One region of the Caldimonas taiwanensis NBRC 104434 genome, then DNA from elsewhere that is predicted to be linked to it. Evidence: predicted binding sites of a transcription regulator. Region 1 holds the regulator's gene; each other region holds the start of a gene.

What was found. The regulator sigma-54, encoded in region 1, starts transcription at its own class of promoters, with help from an activator protein. The targets are predictions, from matches to a motif close to TGGCANGNAANCTGCTTT.
Region 2: a site for sigma-54 is predicted at 3,135-3,152, ahead of glnA (type I glutamate--ammonia ligase). Genes of this name have one in related genera too.
Region 3: a site for sigma-54 is predicted at 2,301-2,318, ahead of CTA01S_RS07920 (TorF family putative porin). Genes of this name have one in related genera too.

Annotation. Positions count from the first base shown of each region.
Region 1 is NZ_BCWK01000011.1:55,139-59,679, forward strand. Features, by position in the region: gene CTA01S_RS10815 (thiol:disulfide interchange protein DsbA/DsbL) at 1-116, shown strand, start outside; gene lptA (lipopolysaccharide transport periplasmic protein LptA) at 295-864, shown strand; gene lptB (LPS export ABC transporter ATP-binding protein) at 876-1,637, shown strand; gene CTA01S_RS10830 (RNA polymerase factor sigma-54) at 1,653-3,161, shown strand; gene CTA01S_RS10835 (THUMP domain-containing class I SAM-dependent RNA methyltransferase) at 3,158-4,390, shown strand; gene CTA01S_RS10840 (5'-methylthioadenosine/adenosylhomocysteine nucleosidase) at 4,372-4,541, opposite strand, start outside.
Region 2 is NZ_BCWK01000010.1:55,791-60,331, forward strand. Features, by position in the region: gene CTA01S_RS10205 (ATP-binding protein) at 1-673, shown strand, start outside; gene CTA01S_RS10210 (DUF1415 domain-containing protein) at 700-1,248, shown strand; gene CTA01S_RS10215 (EI24 domain-containing protein) at 1,245-2,144, shown strand; gene CTA01S_RS10220 (competence/damage-inducible protein A) at 2,181-2,996, shown strand; gene glnA (type I glutamate--ammonia ligase) at 3,218-4,541, shown strand, end outside.
Region 3 is NZ_BCWK01000007.1:49,128-53,668, reverse strand. Features, by position in the region: gene CTA01S_RS07930 (ammonium transporter) at 1-1,164, opposite strand, end outside; gene CTA01S_RS07925 (P-II family nitrogen regulator) at 1,190-1,528, opposite strand; gene CTA01S_RS07920 (TorF family putative porin) at 1,586-2,257, opposite strand; gene CTA01S_RS07915 (YifB family Mg chelatase-like AAA ATPase) at 2,540-4,066, shown strand; gene CTA01S_RS07910 (MJ0042-type zinc finger domain-containing protein) at 4,091-4,471, opposite strand.

The sequences.
Region 1 (4,541 bases):
TGCCGGCCATCGGCGTCAATGGTCGCTACTGGACCTCCGGGGCCTTGGCCGGCTCGCTGGAGCGCTCGCTGCAGGTGGCCGACTACCTGATCGGCCAAGCCCGCGCCGGCCGCTGAGGCCTGCCCAGCGGCGGAGCCCGGCCACGCCGGCCGCTCGCAGCGGCGTCCCGGGGCGGATCGGCCCAGGCTCCACGGGCGCCAGCGGCACCGATCCAGGCATGAAACCTGCTGTGGGCCCTCCCCTGCGCGGCGCTCCCTGGGCTAGAATGGCCTGAACTGCAAGTTTCATGCCTTCATGAGCCTTCTTTTTTCTTTTCTCGGACGATCCCGGCGGCTCGCGCTGGGGCTGGCGCTGGTGCTGGGGGGGAGCCCTGTCGCTTGGGCCGAGCGGGCCGACCGCGACCAGCCGCTGCGCTTTGCGGCCGATAGCCTGCGCTACGACGACGCGCGCAAGGTCAATGTGCTGAGCGGCCGGGTCGAGCTCACCAAAGGCAGCTTGCTGTTGCGGGCCGACCGGGTGGAGGTGCGCCAGTGGCCCGATGGCCACCACAGCGCCACGGCCAGTTCGGCGGCCGAGCCGGCCTTTTTCCGCCAGAAGCGCGAGGGGCTGGACGAGCATTTCGAAGGTCGGGCCCAGCGCATCGATTACGACAGCCGCACCGAGACCTTGCGGCTCAGCGGTCAGGCCATGATCCGGCGTGTGCGCGGCACCGATGTGGCCGACGAGATCGTGGGGCAGACCATCGTCTACGACCACGGGGCCGAGACCTACCATGTGCAAGGCGCCTCCGACGGCAGCCCGGACGGCCGGGTGCGTGGCGTGCTGTCTCCCTCCTCGGGGGGCGGCCGGGGGGAGGCGCGTTGAAGCCCCAGCGCATGCCCGAGCGGTCGGGCCCGGGCAGCCGCTTGGAGGTGTGGGGCCTGCAAAAGCGCTATGGCGCGCGGCAGGTGGTCAAGGACGTGCACCTGTCGGTCCAAAGCGGCGAGGTCGTGGGTTTGCTTGGGCCCAATGGCGCGGGCAAGACCACCAGCTTCTACATGATCGTGGGTTTGGTGCCGGTGGACGCCGGTGAGATCCGCATCGACGGCCACCGCGTGGAGCGCCGGCCCATCCATGAGCGTTCGCGTCTGGGCTTGAGTTATCTGCCGCAGGAGGCCTCGATCTTCCGCAAGCTCACGGTGGAGGAGAACATCCGCGCGGTGCTGGAGTTGCAGCACGATGCCCAGGGCCGGCCGCTCCAGGAGGCGGCGATCTCGCGCCAGCTCGATGAGTTGCTGGCCGAGCTGTCGATCGAGAAGTTGCGCCATGCGCCGGCCCCGTCCTTGTCCGGTGGCGAGCGCCGCCGTGTGGAGATCGCGCGGGCCTTGGCCACGCAGCCGCGCTTCATCCTGCTCGATGAGCCTTTCGCCGGGGTCGATCCGATCGCCGTGATCGAGATCCAGCGCATCATCGGCTTCCTGAAGTCGCGCGGCATCGGCGTGCTCATCACCGACCACAATGTGCGCGAGACCTTGGGCATCTGCGACCATGCCTACATCATCAGCGAAGGCCGGGTGTTGGCCCAGGGCACGCCGGCCGACATCGTCGAGAACCCCGACGTGCGCAAGGTTTATCTCGGCGAGCATTTCCGCATGTAAGCCCGGGAAGATGCCATGAAGCCTTCCCTGCAGGTTCGCCTGTCCCAGCATTTGGCGCTGACGCCTCAGTTGCAGCAATCGATCCGCTTGCTGCAACTGTCCACGCTCGAACTGCACCAGGAGGTCGAGCAGATGCTGGAGCAAAACCCCTTCCTCGACACCGAGGACGACGACGGCGACCCGATGACGGGCGTGTCCCTGCTGCCCGAGGCACCGGCAACCCGCCAGCGCGAGGCCGAGGCCGAAGCCGGCGAGGGCTTGGAGGCGGCCGAAGCGCCTGGGCTCGATGCGCTGGAGGTCGGCGCCACCGAGCGCGACGATTGGGAAAACGGCACCGAGGCTGACGACTTCGACGGCATCCGCGAGACGCCGGGCAGCCGCAGCGGCAGCAACGACGAGGAGCTCGACCCGATCGAGCGCGCCAGCCCCGGCATCAGTTTGCAGGACCACTTGCGCCAGCAGTTGCTCGGCATGCGCCTGTCGCCCGAAGATGCCGCGGCAGTGCAGGTGTTGATCGAATCGCTCGACGACGATGGATATCTCGCCGATTCGCTGGAGGACATCGCCGCGCACCTGGCCGGCCAGGACGAGGACGCCCGCCAAGAGCTGTTGGAGCGGCTGCGTTGCGCGCTGAAGTGGTTGCACAGCCTGCAGCCCACGGGCGTGGGCGCGCGCGACTTGTCCGAGTGCCTGTGTTTGCAGCTGCGTGCCCTGCCGCGCAGTGAGGCCCAGATCATCGCGCTGATGATCTGCCAGGGCCACCTGGAGGCCTTGGCGCGGCGCGACGTGAAAAAGCTGATGGCCGCCACTGGCGCCGATGAAGAACTGATCAAGCAGGCGCAAGCCCTCATCGTGGCCTGCGAGCCCAAGCCGGGGCGGCCGTTTGCGCGGGCCGAGGCCCACATCATCGTGCCCGATGTGATCGTGCAGAAGTCTGGCCGCGGCTGGAAGGCCGTGCTCAACCCCGAGGTGATGCCGCGCTTGCGCATCAACGACCTGTATGCGCAGGCCCTTCGACAGCAGCGTGGCAGCGCCTCCAGCCAGGCCCTGGGCGCGCGGCTGCAGGAGGCGCGCTGGTTCATGAAGAACATCCAGCAGCGCTTCGACACCATCTTGCGCGTCTCGCAGGCCATCGTCGAGCGGCAGAAGAACTTCTTCACCCATGGCGAGATCGCGATGAAGCCGCTGGTGCTGCGCGAGATCGCCGACGAGCTGGGCCTGCACGAGTCGACCATCTCGCGCGTGACCACGGCCAAGTACATGGCCACGCCCTTTGGCACCTTCGAGCTGAAGTACTTTTTCGGCTCCTCGTTGAACACCGAAGCCGGGGGCAATGCCTCCAGCACGGCGGTGCGCGCGCTGATCAAACAGTTCATCGCCGCCGAAGATCCGTCCCGCCCCTTGTCGGACAGCCAGATCAGCCAGATGCTCGAAGAGCAAGGCATCCAGGTGGCGCGCCGCACGGTGGCCAAGTACCGCGAGGCGCTGAAGATCGCGCCGGCCAATTTGCGAAAGGCCTTGTGAGTTATTCCCTGTTCTTGCCCTGCGCCGCTGGGGTGGAAGCTTGGTTGGCCGAGGAGGCGATGGCCTTGCTCGGTCCCGACACCCACGGCTCGATCGAACGTGGCGGCATCGCGCTCAGCGGTGATGCGCGTGCGGTGATGACGCTCAATCTGGAAAGCCGCCTGGCCCAGCGCGTGCTGCTGCGGCTGGCGCAGGGCCCGTACCGCCAGGAAGACGATCTGTATGCCCTGGCCCGCCAGGTGCACTGGTCGCAGTGGCTCAGCCCGGCGCAGACCTTCAAGGTGGACGTGACGGCCCAACGCTCGCCGCTGCGCAGCCTGCACTTTGCCGGTTTGCGCATCAAGGATGCCCTGTGCGATGCGATGCGCCAGGCCACCGGCCAGCGCCCCAGCGTGGATCGGCAGCGCCCCGATGTGCGGGTGATGCTGCATCTGACCGAACAAGAGGCCACGCTGTACATCGACACCTCGGGCGAGCCACTGTTCAAGCGCGGTTGGCGGCAGGACAAGGGTGATGCGCCGCTGAAGGAAACGCTGGCCGCGGCGATGCTGGCGGCAGCCGGCTGGCGTGGCACGCCCGAGGCCGGTGGCGCCTTGCTCGACCCTTGTTGCGGCTCGGGCACGATTGCCATCGAGGCCGCCCAGATCGCCTGCGGGATCGCCCCGGGGCTCACACGCCGCTTCGCGTTCGAACGTTTGGCGCCGTTTGCCACCGCGCAAGGGCGCTCCCAGTGGCAGGCCCTGAAGCAGGCCGCGCAGGCCCGCATCCATGCGCCGACGGTGCCGGTGTTGGCCAGCGACGTGTCGTTTCGCATGGTCGATTTCGCGCGCCGCAATGCACAGCGTGCCGGCGTGGCCCATGCCATCGAATTCCATGGTGGCGATGTGTTGGAGCGTGTGGCCCCGCGCCTGAGCGAGGGCTTGGCGCGCACGCTGATGCTCAATCCACCCTATGGCGAACGCATCGAGGCGCGCGGTCGCGTGGCGCGCAGCGCCGAGCAAACGGGCATGGCCGAGGAGTTCTATCCCCGTCTGGCCGCCCACTGGAAGCGCCATTTCGGCGGCTGGACGGCCTGGGTGCTCAGCCCGGACATGAAACTGCCCTCGCGCATGCGCCTGAAGGAGAGCCGTCGCATTCCGATGTGGAATGGACCGATCGAGTGCCGCCTGTTTCGCTTCGATCTGGTCAGCGGCTCGATGCGGGGCGAGGATCAGCCGGCGGCCAGGTAGCGATCGAGCAGCGCGACCGAGTAGCGCGAGGCCACCGCCTGCACGAAGGCGGTGAAATCCCCGCCCGCGTGGTCGTCGGCGCGGTCGGAGATGATGCGCAGCACGGCCAGGGGCAAGCCGTGGTCATGGCAGACCTGGGCGACGGCCGCCC
Region 2 (4,541 bases), on a different contig from region 1:
CGAGCCCCTGTGCGAGACGGCCTTGGTGGACTTGCGTGCGCGCCTGCGCGACACCGAGATCGTGGTGCTGGTGCCGCCCCACGGCAGCCAGGACATCGGCAGCTTGGAGCCCGAGCGTGGACAGGCGTTGGGCGTGAAGGTCTACATCGCCCCGCTGAGCCCGGCCGACTTGCGCCAGCTCACGCGCAACCATCCAGCAGCGGCCACGTTGGCGCCTGCGGCGGCGCCGTCCACCCCCTTGCCGCTGGCGCGTTGGCGCGGCGCGCGCTTTCTCGTGGTCGAGGACAATGCCGTCAACCAAGTGCTGGCCGCCGAGATGCTGCGGCTGTTGGGCTTCGAGGTCGAGGTGGTGTCTGGCGGGCAAGAAGCACTGGAGCACTGCGAGCGCCACCCCCCCGATGCCGTGTTGATGGACGTGCAAATGCCTGGGCTGGACGGGCTGGAGACCACCCGCCGCCTGCGCCGGGCGCAGGCCGAAGGCCGCTTGCCACCCTTTCCCATCATCGCTGCCACCGCGCATGCCAGCGATGCGGACCGCCGGGCTTGCCTGCTGGCGGGCATGGACGGGTATATTGCCAAGCCGCTGGATCTGCGCCTGATGCGTTCGGAGATCCGCCGCGTGCTGCTGCACGCCGCCGGCGACGATGGCAACAGCCCCGAAACCCGTTACTGAACCCGTGACTGAGGATGACCGACCCGATGACCGAGGAGCAGGTGATCGCCCGCACCCGCCACTGGCTGGAGCGGGCCGTGATCGGGCTGAATCTGTGCCCCTTTGCCAAGGCGGTGCATGTTCGTGGCCAGATTCGCTGGGTGGTGAGTGCGGCCACTACGACCGAGGCGCTGTTGCAAAACCTGCGTGCCGAACTGCAGTGGCTTGCGCAAGCCGATCCGGCGGCGGTGGACACGACCCTGCTGATCCACCCGCATGTGTTGACCGATTTCCTCGACTTCAACGATTTCCTCGACGATGCCGAGGCCGCCGTGGCCGAGCTGGGGCTCGAAGGGGTGCTGCAAGTGGCCAGTTTCCACCCCGACTATCGTTTTGCCGGCACCGAGGCCGAGGACATCGCCAATGCCACCAACCGCTCGCCCTATCCCACCTTGCACCTGCTGCGCGAAGCCAGCATCGAGCGGGCGGTGGCCGCGTTTCCCGCGCCGGAAGCCATTTACGAAGCCAACATAGCCACGCTGCGACGGCTGGGCCCACAGGGCTGGGCCCGGCTGATGGACGATACCGACTCATGAGCCTGATCCTGGACGCATTCTGGCGCGCGCTGGCCTACTGCCTGCACCCGCGCGTCATCCTGTTGTCACTGGCGCCGCTGCTGCTGACGGCCGGTCTGTGTTTCGTGCTGGGCTGGTTCTACTGGGAGGCCGCGGTCGATGCGGTGGATGCCTGGCTGCGAGGCTGGGCCCTGGTGAACAGCTTCACGCTGTGGTTGGAATCGATGGGCGCCACCGGCCTGCGTGCGGTGATGGCGCCATTGATCGTGGTGGCGCTGGCCGTGCCGGTGATCGTCGTGGTGTCGCTGATGGCCGTCTCGGCCCTGATGACGCCGGCCTTGGTGCGCCTGGTGGGCGCTCGACGCTTCCCGCAGCTGCAGCGTCGCCAAGGCGACTCGTTCTGGCGGTCCCTCCTGTGGATGCTGGGGCACACCCTGGTGGCACTGGTCGCCTTGGTGATCAGCCTGCCGCTGTGGCTCATCCCACCGCTGGCGCTGGTGTTGCCGCCGCTGATTTGGGGCTGGCTCACCTACCGTGTGTTGGCCTTCGATGCCTTGGCCGACCATGCCGAGCGCGCCGAGCGCCGCGCCCTCATGCGCGAACACCGCTGGCCCTTGCTGGGCATGGGCTTGCTCAGCGGCTACCTTGGGGCTGCCCCGGCCTTGCTGTGGGCGCTGGGCGCCTTGGCCTTCATCCTGGCGCCGCTGCTGGTGGTGGTGTCGGTGTGGCTTTACACCTTGGTGTTTGCGTTTTCCTCGCTATGGTTCATCCACTACGCCTTGGCGGCGTTGGAGCGCCGGCGCCACCAGGCCGATCCCTGCGTTGCGTCCGTCGAGGCCCCCGCGGTGTCGCCTCCCGAGGCCGTGCCTGGGGCGGGCCGGCTCGAGCCCCCCGCAGGGCCGGGGACGCCGGACTGAGCCCCCAGCCACCCCCATCGATCCACGAGGGTTTTCATGGACTTCGGACTGATCATCGTTGGCGACGAGATCCTCTCGGGCAAGCGCCAGGACCAGCACCTGCCGCGGCTGTTGGCGCTGCTGTCGCAGCGCGGGCTGGCGCTGCGCTGGGCCCGATACGTGGGTGACGACCCGCCGCGCCTGGAGGCCGCGCTCAAAGACGCCTTTGCCAGCGGTGATGTGGTGTTCAGCTGTGGGGGCATTGGCGCGACGCCCGATGACCACACCCGCCAATGCGCCGCGCGTGCGTTGGGCGTGCCGCTGGCCCTGCATCCCCAGGCCAAAGCGCTCATCGAAGAGCGCATGCGCGACCTGGCGCGCGAACAAGGGCAGCCCTTCGAACCCGATCGGCCCGACAACGTCCACCGCCTCAACATGGGCGTCTTTCCCGAGGGGGCGACGATCATTCCCAACCCCTACAACAAGATTCCCGGCTTCTCCGTGGGGCATGTGCATTTCTTGCCGGGCTTCCCGGTCATGGCCTGGCCGATGATGGAATGGGTGCTGGACCATCGGTACCGGCATCTCTTCCATGCCCGCCCCCGATCGGAGCGCTCGGTCATCGTCTACGGCAGCATGGAGGCCACCCTCACCCCGTTGATGGAGTCCATCGAAGGGCGGCATCCCCAGGTGCGGGTGTTCAGCCTGCCCAGCGTCGACCATCCCGAGCACGGGCGGCACATCGAACTCGGGGTCAAAGGGCCGCCCGATGCGGTGAATCCAGCCTATGCCGACTTGCTGGCCGGCCTGCGGGCGCTGGGCGTGTCATTGGGCCCCGAATTGGTGCGAGACGCGGCCGCAACCAGCCCTTGATTGGTGCATCTCATTGCACTATTGTGGTGCTTTGAGGGGCGCCATGCCCCGTGGCGGTCGAGGGAGGTCGCGGGGGGCGGTCAGGGAGAGGGCTGCGACCCGTTGTCGTGCCGACGATGCACCGGAATGCGTCGGTCTTGGCATGCTTTCTGCTAAATTGCCCGCGCGGGCCGTGCTTCGGCCTCCCCTTTCCCCTCACACACATCCGCTAGGAGCATTTGATGGCCAATAAGACGGTCGCCGACGTGATGAAGATGGTGAAGGACCACGAAGTCAAATTCGTCGACTTCCGCTTCACCGATACCCGTGGCAAGGAGCAGCACGTCACCGTGCCCATCTCGGCCTTCGACGAAGACAAGTTCACGTCGGGTCACGCCTTCGACGGTTCCTCGATCGCCGGCTGGAAAGGCATCGAGGCCTCGGACATGCTGCTGATGCCTGACCCCAACACTGCCAACATCGATCCGTTCTACGAAGAGCCCACGCTTTTCATGACCTGCGACGTGATCGAGCCGGGCGACGGCAAGCCCTATGAGCGCGATCCGCGCTCGCTGGCCAAGCGGGCCGAGGCCTATCTGAAGTCCTCTGGCATTGGCGATGCGGCCTACTTCGGTCCGGAGCCCGAATTCTTCGTGTTCGACAGCATTCGCTGGAACGTGGACATGTCCGGCTGCTTCGTGAAGATCGAGTCCGAAGAAGCGGCTTGGAACACCGGCAAGGAGTACGAGCACGGCAACACCGGCTACCGTCCCACCGTCAAGGGCGGCTACTTCCCGGTGCCCCCGGTCGACTCCGGTCAGGACCTGCGCTCGGAGATGTGCCTGATCCTGGAACAGCTGGGTGTTCCGGTGGAAGTGCATCACCACGAAGTGGCCAACGCCGGCCAAATGGAGATCGGCACCAAGTTCAGCACCCTGGTGCAACGTGCCGACTGGCTGCAGCTGCAGAAGTACGTGATCCAAAACGTGGCCCATGCCTATGGCAAGACGGCCACCTTCATGCCCAAGCCCATCGTGGGTGACAACGGCTCGGGCATGCACGTGCACCAGTCGGTGTGGAAAGACGGCAAGAACCTGTTTGCGGGCGATGGCTATGCCGGCCTGTCGGACTTCGCGCTGTACTACATCGGCGGCATCATCAAGCACGCCCGTGCCCTCAATGCCATCACCAACCCGACCACCAACAGCTACAAGCGTCTGGTGCCGGGCTTCGAAGCGCCGGTCAAGCTGGCCTACTCCAGCCGCAACCGTTCGGCGTCCATCCGCATCCCCTACGTGGCCAATCCGAAGGGGCGCCGCATCGAGGCCCGCTTCCCGGACCCCATGGCCAACCCGTACCTGTGCTTCGCGGCGCTGCTGATGGCCGGCCTGGACGGCGTGGAAAACAAGATCCACCCCGGCGAAGCCGCCACCAAGGACCTGTACCACCTGCCGCCCGAGGAAGACGCGAAGATCCCGACCGTCTGCCACAGCCTCGACCAAGCGCTGGAGTACCTGGACAAAGACCGTGCCTTCCTGACCAAGGGTGGGGTGTTCACCGATGCCT
Region 3 (4,541 bases), on a different contig from region 1:
AGCGCCGACGATGCCGCCCACGCCATGCACACCGAACACGTCCAGCGCGTCGTCGGCGCCGAGCATGCGCTTCAGACCATTGACCCCCCACAAGCAGATGAAGCCAGCGGCCAAACCGATGACGATGGCGCCCATCGGGCCGACCAAGCCAGCCGCCGGGGTGATGCCCACCAGGCCAGACACCGCACCCGAGGCCGCCCCGAGCATCGAGGCCTTGCCCTTGGCCAGACCTTCACCGATGCACCAGGCCAGGGTGGCCGCGCCCGTGGCCACGATGGTGTTGATGAAGGCCAGCGAGGCTTGGGCATTGGCTTCCAGCGCCGAGCCGGCATTGAAGCCAAACCAGCCCACCCACAGCAGCGAGGCGCCCACCATGGTCAGCGTCAGCGAGTGCGGCGGCATGGCCTCCTTGCCGAAGCCAATGCGCTTGCCCACCATGTAGGCGCCCACCAGCGCGGCCACCCCCGCGTTGATGTGCACCACCGTGCCGCCGGCGAAGTCCAGCGCGCCGTCCTTGAACAGCAGCCCCTCGGAGAACCACACCATGTGGGCGATGGGCAGGTAGCTGAAAGTAAACCACAGCACCGTGAACAGCAGCACCGCCGAGAACTTGATGCGCTCGGCAAAGGCGCCAATGATCAGCGCACAGGTGATGGCCGCGAACGTGGCCTGGAAGGCGATGAACACGTACTCCGGCAGCTTGGCCTGCGGCGAGAAGGTGTCGGCCAGCGACTCCTGCGTCACGCCCATCAGGAAGACCTTGTCCAGCGTGCCGATGAAGGCACCGCCGCCGCCGAAAGCCAGGCTGTAGCCGTAGAGCACCCACAGCACGGTCACCAGCGAGAAGATCACGAACACCTGCATCAGCACCGACAGCATGTTCTTGGCTCGCACCAGGCCGCCGTAAAACAGCGCCAGGCCGGGAATGGTCATCAGGATGACCAACAGGGTGGCCGTCAACATCCAGGCCACGTCGCCCTTGTTCACCGTGGGCGTTGGGGCCTCTGCGGCAGCCGCCGGTGCGGTATCGGCGGCAGCAGCAGCGGCAGGCGCGGCCGCTTCGCTGAGCGCAGGCGCCGAGGCCGCAGCGTCTTGAGCGAAGGCGAGGTCCACGACCCCGAGGGTCGACAGACCAAACGCCAAGATGGCTAGCAATTTCTTCATGGGTTGTCTCTCTGGGTCGATGGAATCACAGGGCGTCCTTGCCCGTCTCGCCGGTGCGGATGCGCACCACCTGTTCGAGCGCGGACACGAAGATCTTGCCGTCACCGATCTTGCCGGTGCGGGCCGAGCCCTCGATGGCCTCGATGACGCGATCGACGATGGCATCGTCCACCGCCGCCTCGATCTTCACCTTGGGCAGGAAGTCGACGACATACTCCGCCCCCCGGTACAGCTCGGTGTGGCCCTTCTGGCGGCCAAAGCCTTTGACTTCGGTCACCGTGATCCCTTGTACCCCGATGGCACTGAGGGCTTCACGCACTTCGTCCAGCTTGAAGGGCTTGACGATGGCAGTCACCATCTTCATGGCTTGCTCCTTTGAAAGTGAAAGAAGGTGCCCGCTGCCGACCGGGCACCCGCGGTCTTACATGGCCTTGGTCAGCGTGAGGATGAAGCGCGCTTTGTTGATGTCGCCGTAATAGTTCTTTTTGTTGGCCCCCACCACATGGCCTCCCAGCGAGAAGCCCGAGCCCAAGTCATAGGTGGCGCCCAGCTTGTAGTCGTAGTAATCGGGCGGGGCCGCATCGCTGGCCCACAGCGTGTAGCCCAGCCCGGCATTGAGGGTGAGCTTGTCGATCAGCGGCAGGTTGGCCGACAGCGCAAAGTAGCCGGTGTTGCGGCTGTCGGGCACGGCGAAGTACTCGTCGGAGACCGTGTGCGAATACTTGAGCGCGAACGGGCCGTAGCTCAGACCGCCGTAAATTTCCGTGGTGTTGGCATCGGACAGTCCGGGATAGAGGTACTGCAGCACGCCGATGTCGTAGCCCAGGCCGGCCACTTCCCCTTTGTAGCCGCCATAGACATCCATCTCGATGCCATTGGCGAAGTTGATGCTGGAGTTCCAGTTGCCGACGTAGAAGCCCCCGAGGCTGTAGTCGAAGCCGCCTTGGACGGCCGGTTTGTTGCCGGTCTGGTCCTGGCCGCGGAATTTGTAATTGGTGGTCAGGCTGAAGTTGGTGGCCACGCCTTCGGCCATCGCCGGAGCGGCGAGCACGGCAGAGGCCAAGGCGAGTGCGAGCAGGGTCTTGCGAGGCATGGACAAACTCCTGAAGGGGTGAAGAAATGAACCCGCAGCTGCAACTGCAGGAAACATGCCATCGCCAAGCCGGCCCAGATCGCCCCAGGACGGCACATCGCGAGCCCATATCGGCACCTCGACGCACGACCTCGGTGCATTCGAGGCCGATGCACCAGACCTGTGCCCCCACAGCCACGGGGACTGCGGCAAGGCCTCGGAGCCGGCGGCTGCCGCCACAATGCAGGCTTGGGCACCTTGGCGTGCCCAGCAAAACAACCATGTTCAGGAGGACTCCCGTCCATGTCGCTGGCCGTGATCCACAGCCGGGCGCTGGCCGCCTTGCAGGCCCCGCCCGTCACCGTCGAGGTGCATCTGGCCAACGGCCTGCCCAGCTTCACGCTGGTGGGCCTGGCCGACACCGAAGTCAAGGAAGCCCGTGAGCGTGTGCGCGCTGCGCTGATCAACAGCGGGCTGGACTTCCCTCACAACAAACGCATCACCGTCAACCTGGCCCCTGCCGATCTGCCCAAGGAAACCGGCCGCTTCGACCTGCCCATTGCGCTGGGCATCCTGGCCGCGCAAGGCCAGATTCCCGCCGCCGCCTTGGACGGCTACGAGTTCGCCGGCGAGTTGTCGCTGGCCGGCGATTTGCGGGCCGTGCGCGGCGCGTTGGCCATGAGCCTGGCACTGCGTCGCCAAGGCGCCGCGCGCGCGATGGTGCTGCCCCTGGACAGCGCCCGCGAAGCCTCCCTGGTCGAAGGCACCACCGTCTATGGCGCGCGGCATTTGTTGGACGTGGTGCAGTCGCTGCTGCCGCCGCGCGCAGGCGAGCCACCCCCCCACGGCTGGGTGCGGGTGTGCGAGCGTCCTCAAGCCCAAGCTGTCGCTGGCCCCGATCTGCGCGAAGTCAAGGGCCAAGCCGGCCCGAAGCGGGCGCTGGAGATCGCCGCCGCCGGGGGCCACAGCGTGCTGATGGTGGGCCCGCCAGGCACGGGCAAGTCCATGCTCGCGCAGCGCTTTGCCGGCTTACTGCCTGCGCTGGACACCGAAGCGGCCCTGGAGTCGGCGGCCGTGCTCAGCCTGGTGGGCGCTTTCGATCCAGCGCGCTGGGGCCAGCGCGTACTGCGCGCCCCGCACCACAGCGCCTCGCCGGTGGCGCTGGCCGGTGGGGGCTCGCCTCCGCGACCGGGCGAAATCTCGCTGGCCCACCAAGGCGTGCTCTTTCTGGACGAGCTGCCCGAGTTCCCGCGCGCGGCACTCGAAGTCCTGCGTGAGCCTTTGGAGACCGGCCAGATCACCATCGCGCGCGCAGCGCACCATGTCGAGTTTCCGGCGCGCTTTCAACTGATCGCCGCGATGAACCCCTGTCCCTGCGGCTACCTGGGCTCGCGAGTGCGCGCCTGCCGCTGCAGCCCCGAGGCCGTGGCACGATACCAAGGCCGGCTCAGCGGGCCACTGCTGGACCGCATCGACATCCAGGTCGAAGTCAACAGCGTGCCGCACGAGGAATTGCTGCGGCTGCCCGAAGGCGAGCCCAGCGCCGCCGTGGCCGAGCGTGTGGCTCGGGCCCGGCAACGGCAGCTGGCCCGCCAGGGATGCACGAACGCCCAGCTCCAAGGGGCGCAGCTCGATGCCCACTGTGGGCTCCACGACGATGCGCAGCGCTTCTTGCAGGCCGCAGCCAGCCGGCTGGACTGGTCGGCACGCAGCCTGCACCGGGTGCTCAAAATCGCCCGCAGCATCGCCGACCTGGCCGGCGCCGACTTGCTGGCCATGGCCCATGTGGCCGAAGCGATCCAGCTGCGGCGTGTCCTGGTCGCCTCGTGAAGGCCCTGGCGCGCCCACGCGCGCTCAGCCGTCGATGTGCCAGCGATGGCCGCATCGCTGGCATTGCACCTGCAGCCGCTGGCCGCCCTGGTCCTCGTCGATCAGACTCCAACGAGCATAGGCGTGACATGCCGGGCATTGCGCTTGATGGGCCACGTGCTCGGCATGCATCAGCAAAGCGAGATAGCGCCGCAGCGCCCACAGCCCGATGGCTGCACTGGCCGCAGCGCACAGGCCAACCCATGCCTGCACCAGCAGTGGGGCCCCACGCTCATAAGCCTCGGCGCTGCCCAGCAGGCCCACCAGGGACAGCACCAACAGCACGAGGTGCAGGTGGCTGAGGACGAGTTCACGCTCGTACCATTTGCGAAAGCCGTGCTGGCGGATCATTTGTGCCATCGTCATCGCACCCTCCTGCCGCCCCACGGCGCCTGGCCCGAAGGCTCATGATCGCACCGGCGCAGCCCGCCCGGCA